Regions from separate parts of the Neorhizobium fuzhouense genome, predicted to be linked through region 1. Evidence: predicted binding sites of a transcription regulator. Region 1 holds the regulator's gene; each other region holds the start of a gene.

The links. Region 1 encodes LexA, which represses DNA repair genes until DNA is damaged. Its sites were predicted from a motif close to TGTTCNNNNTGTGTTCNG; they were not measured.
Region 2: the regulator LexA is predicted to act here: its motif matches at 1,454-1,471, upstream of ACEXP3_RS10845 (helicase-related protein).
Region 3: the regulator LexA is predicted to act here: its motif matches at 1,702-1,719, upstream of uvrA (excinuclease ABC subunit UvrA).
Region 4: the regulator LexA is predicted to act here: its motif matches at 1,873-1,890, upstream of ACEXP3_RS03320 (glycosyl transferase).

What each region holds. Positions count from the first base shown of each region.
Region 1 is NZ_JBHFFP010000012.1:186,383-189,688, reverse strand. Features, by position in the region: gene ACEXP3_RS20155 (ComEC/Rec2 family competence protein) at 1-1,399, shown strand, start outside; gene lexA (transcriptional repressor LexA) at 1,380-2,099, opposite strand; gene ACEXP3_RS20145 (VOC family protein) at 2,256-3,140, shown strand; gene kdsA (3-deoxy-8-phosphooctulonate synthase) at 3,143-3,306, shown strand, end outside.
Region 2 is NZ_JBHFFP010000005.1:104,197-107,502, forward strand. Features, by position in the region: gene phbB (acetoacetyl-CoA reductase) at 1-334, shown strand, start outside; gene ACEXP3_RS10830 (YMGG-like glycine zipper-containing protein) at 446-700, opposite strand; gene ACEXP3_RS10835 (DUF3309 family protein) at 743-898, opposite strand; gene ACEXP3_RS10840 (hypothetical protein) at 1,070-1,273, opposite strand; gene ACEXP3_RS10845 (helicase-related protein) at 1,653-3,306, shown strand, end outside.
Region 3 is NZ_JBHFFP010000012.1:37,871-41,176, reverse strand. Features, by position in the region: gene ACEXP3_RS19400 (HPP family protein) at 1-1,025, shown strand, start outside; gene ACEXP3_RS19395 (single-stranded DNA-binding protein) at 1,052-1,588, opposite strand; gene uvrA (excinuclease ABC subunit UvrA) at 1,855-3,306, shown strand, end outside.
Region 4 is NZ_JBHFFP010000001.1:656,264-659,569, forward strand. Features, by position in the region: gene ACEXP3_RS03310 (4-(cytidine 5'-diphospho)-2-C-methyl-D-erythritol kinase) at 1-752, shown strand, start outside; gene moaB (molybdenum cofactor biosynthesis protein B) at 749-1,300, shown strand; gene ACEXP3_RS03320 (glycosyl transferase) at 1,305-1,817, opposite strand; gene ACEXP3_RS03325 (PA0069 family radical SAM protein) at 1,949-3,106, shown strand.

The sequences.
Region 1 (3,306 bases):
GGTGCTTGGCCCGAGTTTCCAGATGTCGTTTTCCGCAACAGTCGCGCTGGTGGCGGGCTACGCCGCCTGGTCACGTTTCCGGGGCGACCAGCACAATCCGCTCACCGCCCGCCGGCCGCCGGTGCTTGCCGTCACCGCTGCCGTATCGGGCATGGTGGCAGGGGTGGTGATGACGTCGCTCATCGGATCGCTCTCCACCTCGATCTACTCGATCTCCCATTTCCATCGCATCGCAACCTACGGCCTTGCCGGCAACCTCGCGGCCATGCCGGTGATCTCGCTGATCGTCATGCCGGCCGGCATGCTGGGCATGCTGATGATGCCGTTCGGACTGGAGGCTCCGTTCATCAAGATCATGGGCTATGGCGTGCAGCTGGTCATTGCCATTGCAGAAACGGTGGCGGGCTGGGGCGGCGATGCGGCTGTCGGGCGCCAGAGCGTCTGGCTGCTTCCTCTTGCGTCGATTGGCTTTCTCCTCCTCGTTCTCCTGCGCACCCGATTGAAGCTGGTCGGTGCGGCGATTATGGCCGTAGCACTGACCGTCTCTTTCTGGCCCAGAGGTGCAGCGCGTCCCGACCTCCTGGTGTCCGACGATGCGACCCTCGTGGCCCTCGTCGAGGAGAATGAGGCGGCCGTCAGCCGCCGCACGCCACCCGAATTCATCTATCGCCAGTGGCAAAATGCCTTGATGATCGACAAGACCCTGCATCCCATCATGGCGAAATCCACCGCCGGACTGTTCCCGGCATCATCCGACCTATCCCCTAAGCCACCGATGCGGCCGCTTGCAGGCCCGAAAGGCAGCCCACCGAAAGCATCGGCCGAGGACCGTGAAGACCGAACGCCCGCAGCCGGCGCCATCGACCTGCTCGCCGAAGACATCCCGCCGCCGGAACCGCCGGCGCGCGACGGCCGTGCGCCAGACAATATCGACAATCCAGACAATCAAGCGCGGGCGCTCAGCACGCAGGAACGGCGCGAGGCGGCAGTGGCGATGGCCGATGCATTCCGCACCGCGCCGGCTGGCCGATTCGCCTGCCTCGCCCGGGTCGGCTGCTTTGCCCGCTCCGCGGAAAAGATCCGCATTGCGGTGATCGAGGATGCCCGCTATGCCGGAACCGCCTGCGACACCTCCGACATCGTCATTGCCGCCCGCGCCCGTTTCGAAACCTGCCGCTCCGGCGCGCTGATGCTGACGGAAAAGACGCTCCGCAAGACGGGTGCCCTGGAAATCCGCTTTGCGCAGAGCGCCACGCGCGCCAACTGGACGGCAACAGCCGCCAATGTCGGCCATTCACGCCCGTGGAGCCTGCACCGCAGCTACGACTGGAAGACGCGCCGTTTCGACGACACGCTCCCGCAACCAGTCTCCGCCCTGCTTAATGGTAGCGACGGATAAGACCGACCAGCTTGCCCTGGATCTTGACCCGGTCTGGACCAAAAATACGGGTCTCATAGGCAGGGTTTGCCGCCTCAAGCGCAATCGAGGCACCCTTGCGACGAAACCGCTTCAGCGTGGCTTCCTCGTCATCGACCAGCGCCACGACGATGTCGCCGGGCGTTGCCGTACTGCCGTTGCGGATGATGACGGTATCGCCGTCGAGAATGCCTGCCTCGATCATCGAATCGCCCTTGACCTCCAGCGCGTAATGTTCGCCGGTGCCCAGCATTTCGATCGGCACGCTGATGGCATGCGTATTGTTCTGGATGGCCGAGATCGGCACGCCGGCTGCGATGCGCCCCATGACGGGAACGGTGGCAGAACCGCTATACTCTTCCACCGGCGGCGCGGGCGGGGCAGGGCGCGCGGCCGGCGTCTTGCCAAGGCTGCCTTCGATGACGCTCGGCGAAAAGCCGCGACGCGGCTGGGCCGGCGGTACATAGGATTCCGGCAGCTTGATCACCTCGAGCGCCCGCGCCCGGTTCGGCAACCGCCGAATGAAGCCACGCTCCTCAAGCGCCGTGATCAGCCGGTGAATGCCCGATTTCGAGGCGAGATCGAGCGCATCCTTCATCTCGTCGAAGGAGGGGGGCACGCCCGCTTCCTTCATTCGTTCGTGAATGAACAGGAGCAGTTCCTGCTGTTTGCGTGTGAGCATGAAGACAACCTCGAAGGGAAACAAATCCAGAACGAACACTATATGTTCCACATGTGTTCCGCAAGCCCTGAAAAGTCGGTGAAAACGCAGTCTGGGCGCGGTTTGTCGCAGCATGCAGCGAGCGCTAAGCTCGCCTCGATCTATCCGGAGAGAATCATGCCGCGTCTTATCGATCATCTTGTCCTGCCGGTCTCCTCGCTTGTCATCGCCCGCGCGCGGCTGGAGCGACTGGGCTTCACCGTGGCCCCCGATGCCGTCCACCCGTTCGGCACGCAGAACGCCTGCGTCTTTCTGGCGGACGGCACCTATCTCGAGCCACTGTCCGTCGCAGATCCGGTCAAGGCAGCGGAAGCAGCTGCGCAGGGCAACGAGTTTACCCGACGCGACCGCATCTTCCGCGACGCGGTGGGCGAGGACGGGTTCTCCGCCCTGGTGGTATCGTCACAGGATGCCGTGGCCGACCGCGCGCGGTTTGCACCGGCGGGCATCGACGGCGGCGATCTGCTCGAGTTTTCCCGCGGCGCGCGCACGGCAGACGGACGGGACGTGGTCGCAAGTTTTCGCCTTGCCTTTGCCGAAACGGCGTCGAAAGCCTTCTTCCTGTTTGCCTGCGAGCGGCTGAACCCGCTGCCGGCAGACCGGGCGCATCTGGAGCGGCATGCCAACGCCGTACTTGGCCTTCGCGGCCTGCTGCTCGTCGCCGAGCGGCCGAAGGCCGTGCAAGCCGTTCTGGAAACCATAATGGATGCAGCGGCACGACCGGCCGAGCGTGGTTTCCGGATCGAGGCCCAGAACGGCTTTGTGTCTGTCGAGCAGCCTCGGGCCGTCGAAGTGCATCTGGGCAGCGCGGCCGCTTATGTCGCGGGCACGACGGAGGTCGCAGAGCCTCTGCAGGGCGCTGCTCTCATCTTTGCCACGGGGGATCTTGCCGTGACAGCGCAATGGCTTGCTGATAAGGACGTGGCTTTCGAGAAGAGTGGCACGCGCATTGTCGTTGCCGCAGCCCCCGGTCAGGGTGCTGCCTTCGTATTTGAGGAGTGATCATGGCCGTCACAGCCAATCCAGAGGTTTCCGTCGGCGAGGGCTCGGCCCGCGTCGTATTTTCCAACACCGGCCACCTGTCGCTGATTGCCGGTCCCTGCCAGATGGAAAGCCGCGATCACGCCTTCATGATGGCCGGCGCCATCAAGGAGATCTGCGACGAACT
Region 2 (3,306 bases), on a different contig from region 1:
CATCTCGTCGATCAATGGCCAGAAGGGTCAGATGGGGCAGGCCAATTATTCGGCGGCAAAGGCCGGCGATATCGGCTTTACCCGGGCGCTGGCGCAGGAGGGGGCGGCCAAGAACGTCACCGTCAACGCTATCTGCCCCGGTTATATCGGAACCGAGATGGTGCGTGCCGTGCCGGAGCGCGTCATGAATGAGCGTATCCTGCCGCAGATCCCTGTCGGACGGCTGGGGGAGCCGGAGGAAGTCGCCCGCTGCGTGGTCTTCCTCGCCTCAGACGATGCAGGCTTCATCACCGGATCGACGATTTCGGCCAATGGCGGCCAGTATTTCAGCTGATCACCCGGGATGTAGGGCGCAAGCCTCCTCCGATCACGACTAAGCCAGCCTGATAAAACAAAACCGGCGCGGGTGTCCGCGCCGGTTTCGTATTTGGACGGGGTGAAGACGTTAGCGGCAGCGTGCCTCGTAGGTACGGCCGTAGCGGTCGCGATAGACGCAGTAGCCCTTGTGCTTCTGCGATTCGCCGATGGCCGCACCGACCAGGCCGCCGGCCACGGCGCCGACCGCTGCACCACCCCAGCTGTTGGTGACGACACCGCCGATGACGGCGCCCGAGCCGGCGCCGATGGCGGTGCCACGCTCTGTGGAGGTGCAGGATGCAAGCAGGCCCATAACGGCTGCGACGGCCAGGATCTTTTTCATGGAGTAGTTCCTTCCCTTATTCGGTTCGACTGGTTTTGAAATTTAGATCCTGCCCATCAGAAGCAGGATGAGCAGAATCACCACGACAAGGCCAAGACCGCCGGAAGGCCCGTAGCCCCAGCTCCGGCTGTAGCCCCAGTTGGGAAGCGCGCCGAGAAGAAGAAGGACGAGGATAACGAGCAGGACTGTCCCGAGCATGTTGGTGATCTCCGATGCACACATCAATTTGTTGTGCGACGGAAACGCCATGCCCCGATTTTTGTTCCACCGAACTGCAAGGGTGCCGAAACAAAGAAGAATTGCGGCTGGCGAACCTGCATCACAGGCGTCCGCTGGTGCGCCTGCGGTTCGGTTGCGGCACGATCGGTTCTATCGGATAAACCGACGGGCCGCCCAGATTACGGCAAGACCGGCCAGCGCCAGAAGCCCGCCGCGCAGGATCCATGGCGTCTGGTTGATCATGAAGCTCGACGCGGGATAGGGAAAGAGCCCGCTCCCCTGCGCCATCCAGATCAGGCCCATCACAGTTGCCAGAACGCCGAGCACGGTGAGGAGAATCCGAAAGATCGCCATCATGGGAAAACTCCAACGGTGTGGCAGGCAGCTAATGCATGCCTGGTAGAGGCGGGGATACCTTCCGGTCGATGCCTGGCTTTTGTCAAGCGAAAGCTATGGTGCGGCAAACCGCCTGCCGGCATCAGTCAAGTGCAGAACGAAACATGAAACGCGATGGATGCCGATTCGTCGCTGATTCGTTCGCAGCGTGTTCCCGCATGCCAATGGCAGTTTGGCGCGGCAAATGGCGCCTGTTTGCGGAATTTCGATCCAAAACGCGCCGTCCGGCCTCTTGCGGCTTGCCTTATCGGCTACGGATCGCCATGTGTTCGGGGGCTGTGCGCGATCGTGGTGCAGCCGGACACGATGCGCGGATAATGCTTTGAATTCTCAGCCCATGATCTTGAGCGGTCGCGGCGTCACCGCGGTCCTCGGCCCGACAAACACCGGCAAGACGCATTTCGCCATCGAACGGATGGTGGCGCATGGATCCGGCGTGATCGGCCTGCCGCTTCGCCTTTTGGCGCGCGAGGTCTATACGCGCGTGGTGGAAAAGGTCGGCGCAAAGCATGTGGCGCTCGTGACCGGCGAGGAGAAGATTTCTCCCCCAAATGCCCGTTTTTCCGTCTGCACCGTGGAAGCCATGCCGCGCGAGACGAAAGCCGCCTTTGTCGCCATCGACGAGGTGCAGCTGGCGGGCGATCTGGAACGGGGCCACATTTTTACCGATCGTATCCTGCATTTGCGCGGCCGGGAGGAAACGCTTCTTCTGGGTGCCGGGACCATGCGCCCCATTCTGGAAAAGCTGCTGCCCGGCATTACCGTCGTCGAGCGCCCGCGCCTGTCGACCTTGTTCTATGCCGGCCAGAAAAAGATCACGCGCCTGCCGCAGCGCTCCGCCATCGTCGCCTTTTCCGCCGACGAGGTTTATGCGATCGCCGAACTCATCCGGCGCCAGCGCGGCGGGGCCGCCGTTGTGCTCGGCGCCCTCAGCCCCCGCACGCGCAATGCGCAGGTCGGCCTCTATCAGGCCGGCGATGTGGAATATCTGGTGGCGACCGATGCGATCGGCATGGGCCTCAACCTCGACGTCGATCACGTGGCCTTTGCGCAGGATCGCAAGTTCGACGGCTACCAGTTCCGCAACCTCAATCCGGGCGAACTCGGGCAGATCGCCGGTCGTGCCGGCCGCCACCTTAAGGATGGAACATTTGGCGTGACGGGCCAGGTGCAACCCTTCGATGACGAATTGGTGGAGCGGATCGAGGGGCACCATTTCGACCAGGTGAAGGTGCTGCAGTGGCGCTCCAAGCAGCTGGATTTTTCCTCGCTGCGCGACTTGCGCGCGAGCCTCGACATGGCGCCGGCCATTGCCGGGCTTACCCGCGCGCTACCGGCAACCGACATGCAGGCGCTGGATTATCTTGCCCGATACCCGGAAATTCGGGATGTTGCCACAACGCCTGAGCGAGTGGAGATTTTGTGGGAGGCCTGTGCGCTTCCCGATTATCGCCGCATTACACCGGCCCAGCATGCCGATCTGATCTCGACCCTGTTTTCAGATCTGGTGCGCTATGGCACGGTCAACGAGAACTTTATGGCCGAGCAGGTGCAGCGCGCCGATCGGACCGACGGGGAAATCGATACGCTTTCTGCGCGTATCGCCCAAATCAGAACTTGGACCTATGTATCCAACCGTCCGGGTTGGCTGGCGCATCCGACACACTGGCAAGAAAAGACACGAGAAATCGAGGACAGGTTGTCGGACGCGCTACATGAAAGGTTGACGAAACGCTTTGTTGATCGCAGGACATCTGTGCTCATGAAGCGCCTGAGAGAGAATGCGATGCTGGAAGCTGAAATCAGTGTAAATGGGGATGTCTTCGTCGAGGGACACCACGTCGGTCAACTAGCCGGTTTCCGGTTTACGCCCGTATCCGGGACAGAAGGTCCGGATGCGAAGGCGGTGCAGGGGGCAGCGCAGAAGGCGCTGGCGCTGGAATTCGAAGCGCGCGCGGCGCGTCTTTATGCTTGCGGCAACAGCGATCTGG
Region 3 (3,306 bases), 150 kb from region 1:
TGATTGCGCCGATGGGGGCCTCGGCAGTGCTCCTGTTTGCCGCTCCCTCCAGCCCGCTGGCGCAGCCATGGTCCGTGATCGGTGGAAACGGACTGTCCGCGCTGATGGGGGTCATCGCCTGCCTTCTCGTGCCAGACCCGGTTATGGCCGCAGCACTTGCCGTCAGCCTTGCGATCGCGGTGATGTCGGCCTGTCGCTGCCTGCATCCACCGGGCGGGGCCATGGCGCTGACGGCCGTGATCGGCGGCGGCGCCATACAAAACCTCGGTTTCGGCTTCGTGCTATGGCCCGTCCTCGGCAGTTCGCTGCTGCTTCTCCTATCCGCGCTCGCCTATCATCTCCTGACCGGCGGCCTCTACCCACACCGCCCCCAGACCTCGCCCCAGGCTCATGCAACGGAAGATCCCGCGCCACTGGCGCGCATCGGCTTTCTCGCGGAAGATCTTGATGAGGTGCTGAAGGATTATGACCGGTTTCTGGATATCGACCGGGGCGATCTGGAAACCATCCTGCGGCGCACGGAACTGCGCTCCTACCGCCGGCGCGCCCAGCATGCCGATTGCGGCAGCGTCATGTCGCGCGATGTCGTGGCGGTGGCGCCCGATACCAGCCTCCAGGAAGCCTATGCCCTGATGCGCCGCCACCGGTTCCACGCTCTGCCCGTCACCGACGAGCAGGCCAGGGTTGTCGGTATCGTCACGCAGAGCGATTTCCTGCATAAGCCGCGCTGGGTGGCGGGGCGTCCGCGCATTGCCATCAGACAGCGCCTTCGCCTGATGCTGGCGGGCGCTTCAGCGCCAAACGATACCGTCAAGGACATCATGACCACCCCCGTGCGCACGGTCAGCGCCGATATGCCGATCGCCGACGCCATTATCGCCTTTGCCGAAGGCGGCCTGCACCATCTGCCCGTCGTGCGGGGCGGAAACCGGCTTGCGGGCATCATCTCGCAATCCGATGCACTGGTGGCCATGCTGGAGGACAAAACGGCCGGCGGAAGCCCTCCTCCACCGGCCGTTGCGTAAATTTGTTCGCGGATAGAACGGATCGATCAGAATGGGATATCGTCGTCCAGATCGCGCGCGAAACCGCCGCCGGAGGACTGGCCACCGCGGCCGGAGCTTGCGGGAGCACGGTCGTAATCGTCGCCGTAGCCGCCACCGAAATCACCACCGCCAGCGGGCTGGCCGCCAGAACGGCCGCCACCAAAGCCAGCGCCCTGCCCGCCACCTTCACCCCGGCCGCCCAGCATGGTCAGCGTGGAGTTAAAACCCTGCAGCACGATTTCGGTCGAATAGCGGTCATTGCCGGTCTGGTCCTGCCACTTGCGGGTCTGAAGCTGGCCTTCGATATAAACCGTTGCACCCTTCTTCAGGTATTGCTCGGCAACCTTGCAGAGACCTTCGTTGAAGATCACCACGCTGTGCCATTCGGTTTTTTCCTTGCGCTCGCCGCTGTTGCGGTCGCGCCAGGTTTCAGACGTTGCAATGCGCAGGTTGGCAATCGGCCGGCCGTCCTGCGTCCGACGGATTTCCGGGTCGGCACCGAGATTGCCGATCAAAATTACCTTGTTGACGCTGCCAGCCATTTTTTCACCTTGTCTGCTGCCGCATGCGGCACGCGAATTTTAAAAACCTTTCCCACTCTACCCCATTGCCGGCGGCGAATGGGTTTTGGAGATCGGTAATCCACAAGCAAATTTGTTCTTTCTTTGTTCTAGTATTCCGCTATGATCCTGTCAACGTCCGGATGCGTAGCACGAATCGAAAAGCCACTCGGCAACGCCTTTCGCCTCGACACCGGCCGATGGATCACTAGATAAGGGACTTGTCCTCCCACAGAGCCTTTTTCACGATGAGCGAACTCAAGACGATTTCCATTCGCGGCGCCCGCGAGCACAATCTCAAGGGCATCGATCTCGACCTGCCCCGCAACAGCCTGATCGTGATGACCGGCCTGTCCGGATCGGGAAAATCATCCCTGGCCTTCGACACCATTTATGCGGAAGGCCAGCGGCGCTATGTCGAGAGCCTGTCGGCCTATGCGCGCCAGTTCCTGGAAATGATGCAGAAACCGGATGTCGACCAGATCGACGGCCTGTCGCCAGCCATTTCCATCGAGCAGAAGACGACGTCGAAAAACCCGCGGTCGACGGTCGGCACCGTCACCGAAATCTACGACTATATGCGCCTTCTGTTTGCGCGCGTCGGCGTGCCCTATTCGCCCGCCACCGGCCTTCCGATCGAAAGCCAGACGGTGAGCCAGATGGTGGACCGGGTTCTCGCCTTCGAGGAAGGCACCCGTCTCTACATTCTCGCGCCACTCGTGCGCGGCCGCAAGGGCGAGTACAAGAAGGAACTTGCCGACCTGATGAAGAAGGGTTTTCAGCGCGTAAAGGTGGATGGCACCTTTTACGAGATCGCCGAAGCCCCGACGCTCGACAAGAAATACAAGCACGATATCGACGTGGTGGTCGACCGCGTCGTGGTGCGCTCCGATATCGGCGCGCGTCTCGCCGACAGTTTGGAGACATGCCTGCGATTGGCCGACGGACTGGCGATCGCCGAATTTGCCGACAAGCCGCTGCCGCCGGAAGAAACGTCCGCGGGCGGTTCGGCCAACAAATCGCTCAACGAAACCCATGAGCGGGTGCTGTTTTCGGAAAAGTTCGCCTGCCCCGTTTCCGGCTTCACCATTCCGGAAATCGAGCCGCGGCTGTTTTCCTTCAACAACCCGTTTGGCGCCTGCCCGACCTGCGATGGTCTGGGCTCGCAGCAGAAGGTGGATGAGGCACTCATCGTGCCGGAGCCGGAGCGCACGCTGAAGGACGGCGCGATTGCGCCCTGGGCCAAATCCTCCTCGCCCTATTACAACCAGACGCTCGAGGGCCTCGGCAAGGTCTATGGCTTCAAGCTGTCCGACCGCTGGGCAAAGCTGTCGAAGGAGGCGCAGAGCGCCATCCTGCATGGCACCGACGAAAAAATCGAATTTCACTATATCGATGGCGCCCGCGCCTACAAGACGACGAAGAATTTCGAAGGCATCGTGCCGAATCTCGAGCGCCGCTGGAAGGAAACCGACAGTGCCTGGGCGCGCGAGGAGATCGAGCGCTACATGTCGGCCGCCCCCTGCCCGGCCTGCAACGGCTTTCGCCTGAAGCCGGAAGCGCTTGCGGTGAAGATCGACAAGCTGCACATCGGCGAAGTCACGCAGATGTCGATCAAGGTGGCGCGTGACTGGTTCGAGGACCTGCCGGAGCGTCTGACGTCCAAGCAGAACGAGATTGCCGTGCGTATTCTCAAGGAG
Region 4 (3,306 bases), on a different contig from region 1:
CCTTTAGCCAGAGCACATCCGACAGCTTTGCCGTGACGGGCCGGTTTGGCGAAAGCCTCTCGGCGGAGGCCGACAATCTCGTGGTGCGGGCGCGCGACCGGCTGCGCTCAGCCATAGAGGCTTTGGGGCTGGAGGCCCCGCCGGTCGCCATTACGCTGCAGAAGGACCTGCCGATTGCCTCCGGGATCGGCGGCGGTTCGGCCGATGCGGCAGCGACGCTTCGCGGCCTCCAGCGCCTCTGGTCGGTTCGCCTTCCGAAAGAGCCGCTGGCGAACTTGGCCCTTGCGCTTGGCGCCGACGTGCCGATGTGCCTTTCCTCGCGTCCGCTGATGGCGCGCGGCATCGGCGAGGAGCTTGTTGGCGTCGAAAACCTTCCGGCGCTGTTCATGGTCCTGGTCAATCCGCTGGTGTCGGTATCGACGCCGGACATTTTTCGCCGCCTGACACGCCGCGACAATGCGCCCGTGCCGCCGCTGCCAGAGCGCAGCGATGACGACTGGCTGTCCTTCATCGCGACCTTGCGCAATGATCTGGAACCTCCGGCACGCGCTGCGGTTTCAGAGATCGGGGTGGTATCGCAGGCGCTTGCCGACACCGGCGCACCACTGGTGCGCATGTCCGGCTCCGGGGCCACCTGCTTTGGCCTTTATGCGACCCCGGATGCGGCACAAAGTGCGGCAAGAACCCTGACGAGCCGCCACCCCGCCTGGTATGTTCAGGCAACCACCACGATTGCAGGAGAGGCCGCATGAGCCGGATCGACGAAACCCGCCCGTTCCTTCCCGTCGGCATTGCGGTGCTCACCGTCTCCGATACCCGCACGCCGGAGACGGACAAATCCGGCGACACGCTGGTGGCCCGCATCGAAGAGGCCGGCCACCGTCTCGTCGCCCGCGCCATCGTGCCCGACGACAAGACGGCGATTTTCGAGCGCGTGCGCGACTGGACGCGGATGGACGAGATCGACGTGGTGATCACCACCGGCGGAACCGGCTTTACCGGCCGTGACGTGACGCCCGAAGCGCTGGAGCCGCTGTTTGAAAAGCGAATGGACGGCTTTTCGGAGGTCTTTCACCGGATTTCCTACGACAAGATCGGCACATCGACCATCCAGTCGCGGGCAACCGGCGGCGTGGCGAATGCCACCTTCATCTTCGTGCTGCCCGGCTCTCCCGGTGCCTGCAAGGATGCCTGGGACGGCATCTTGAAGGCGCAGCTCGACTACCGCCACATGCCCTGCAATTTCGTGGAAATCATGCCGCGCCTCGATGAACACCTGAAACGCGGCGGCAAGGCTTGAAGCCTCAGCTGCGTGCCGCCCAGGCCGGCACCATTTCGCTGGTGAGGCGAAACGGCTTTCTCCCCCGGGCGAGATCCGACAGACGCTGGGCGGTGCGCGCCTGCGCGAGCGCCTCCGACTTGGCGAGGATCAGCCCCTGCTCGAGCGGCTTTGCCGCTCCGGTGAGGCGCGCCAGCAGCGGGCGCCGATGATGGCGCGACGGCGAAAACCGCGCTGACTGACGATTGAGCGCGATGTGCTCGGCCACTTCATCGATCCACCCCATCAGCGGGCGCGCGCCCGGCTCGATGAGAAAGAGCCATTCGCCGCGCGTGGCCCGCAGCACCTCCTCGATCGACCAGCCGGTATGAAACCGGCAGCCGGCGGCATCCGCCACCCGCGCGGACGCATCCGTCGAGCCGTGATCGAGCACGGCCACATCGCTCACCAGCCCCTCCACGGCCCCTGCCACCAGCACAGACAGGGTCTGCGCCAGTTGGGATTCCTGGTCATGGCATTCCATCAGCACACTCAGCATGACCCATGCTTACCGCATCGCAACAGGAATTGCCACAAAACTGACATGGCGATTTTGTTCTTGCAATGTTCTCTTTTTGGCTTTAACAATGAGGGCGTGGCGAACAGGGATGTGACGCCGAGGAGTTTCCCATGAACGAGCTGAACCAGCTGCGGCAGGGCGCGTTTGCGCCCGCCCATACGGCAGATATTGCCGATGCCCTGGTGGAAACCTCGGGGCTGCGCATCGAGATCGACCGCCGGCGCGGCCGCGGCGCGGGGCTGAACCCCAGCGGCCGTTTCGAGACGGAACGGCGCGAGGCGTTTGACGACGGCTGGCAGACGCTGGAGGAGCTTGCGCCCTTCAAGACGGAAGTGCAGGTGGAAAAGCCGCGCACGATCATCAGCCGCAACGAATCCCCCGATATTCCCTTCGACCGCTCGATCAATCCCTATCGCGGCTGCGAGCACGGCTGCATCTATTGCTTTGCAAGGCCCACCCACAGCTATATGGGCCTGTCCGCGGGACTGGATTTCGAAGCCAAGCTGTTTGCCAAGCCCGATGCGCCAAAGCTTCTGGAACGGGAGCTGAGCCGTCCGGACTACCGGCTGCGCACGATTGCCATCGGCACCAATACCGACCCCTACCAGCCGATCGAGCGGGAATGGCGGGTGATGCGCCAGATTCTCGAGGTTCTGGCCAAGGCCAATCATCCGGTGATGATCGTCACCAAGTCGGCCCTCGTCACCCGCGACATCGATATCCTGTCCGAGATGGCCGCCAAGGGGCTCGCCAAGGTCGGGATATCGGTGACGACACTGGACGGCAAGCTTGCCCGCACCATGGAACCGCGCGCCTCGACGCCGGCCAAGCGGCTGGAGGCGATCAGCAAGCTGACAGCCGCCGGCATTCCGACCAGCGTTCTCGTGGCACCGGTCATTCCGGCGCTCAACGACCACGAGATCGAACGCATTCTGGATGCGGCAAAGGCGGCCGGCGCCAGCGAGGCAAGCTATGTGCTGCTGCGTCTGCCGCTGGAGGTAAGCCCGCTCTTTCGCGACTGGCTGCTGCGACACTATCCGGATCGCTACCGCCACGTGATGTCGCTGGTCCGCTCCATGCGCGGCGGCAAGGATTATGACGCCGAGTTCGGCAAGCGCATGAAGGGGGCGGGTCCCTATGCCTGGCAGATCTCGCGGCGCTTTGAACTGGCGACCAAGCGACTCGGCCTTGGCCGGCGTGGCATGCCCTTGCGGGACGACCTGTTTATTCCGCCGGCCGGAACCGGCATCCAGCTGTCGCTGCTTTAAGGGTTTGACAGCGTTCGGCCTGCAGTCCTCCGTCTGAGGAAGGCCGTGATCAAATACCGCTCGCACTGAAAGGTGGCGGGCGGCGAGACATAAAAATTCGGCACGGTCCACCGCCTCAATCCGTGCTGAACAGCCCCGGGCCGCCCTTCCCCTTGGGTGGTTCAAGCGATGCCGCAATCAGCGCTTTGCCGGGGCTTGCA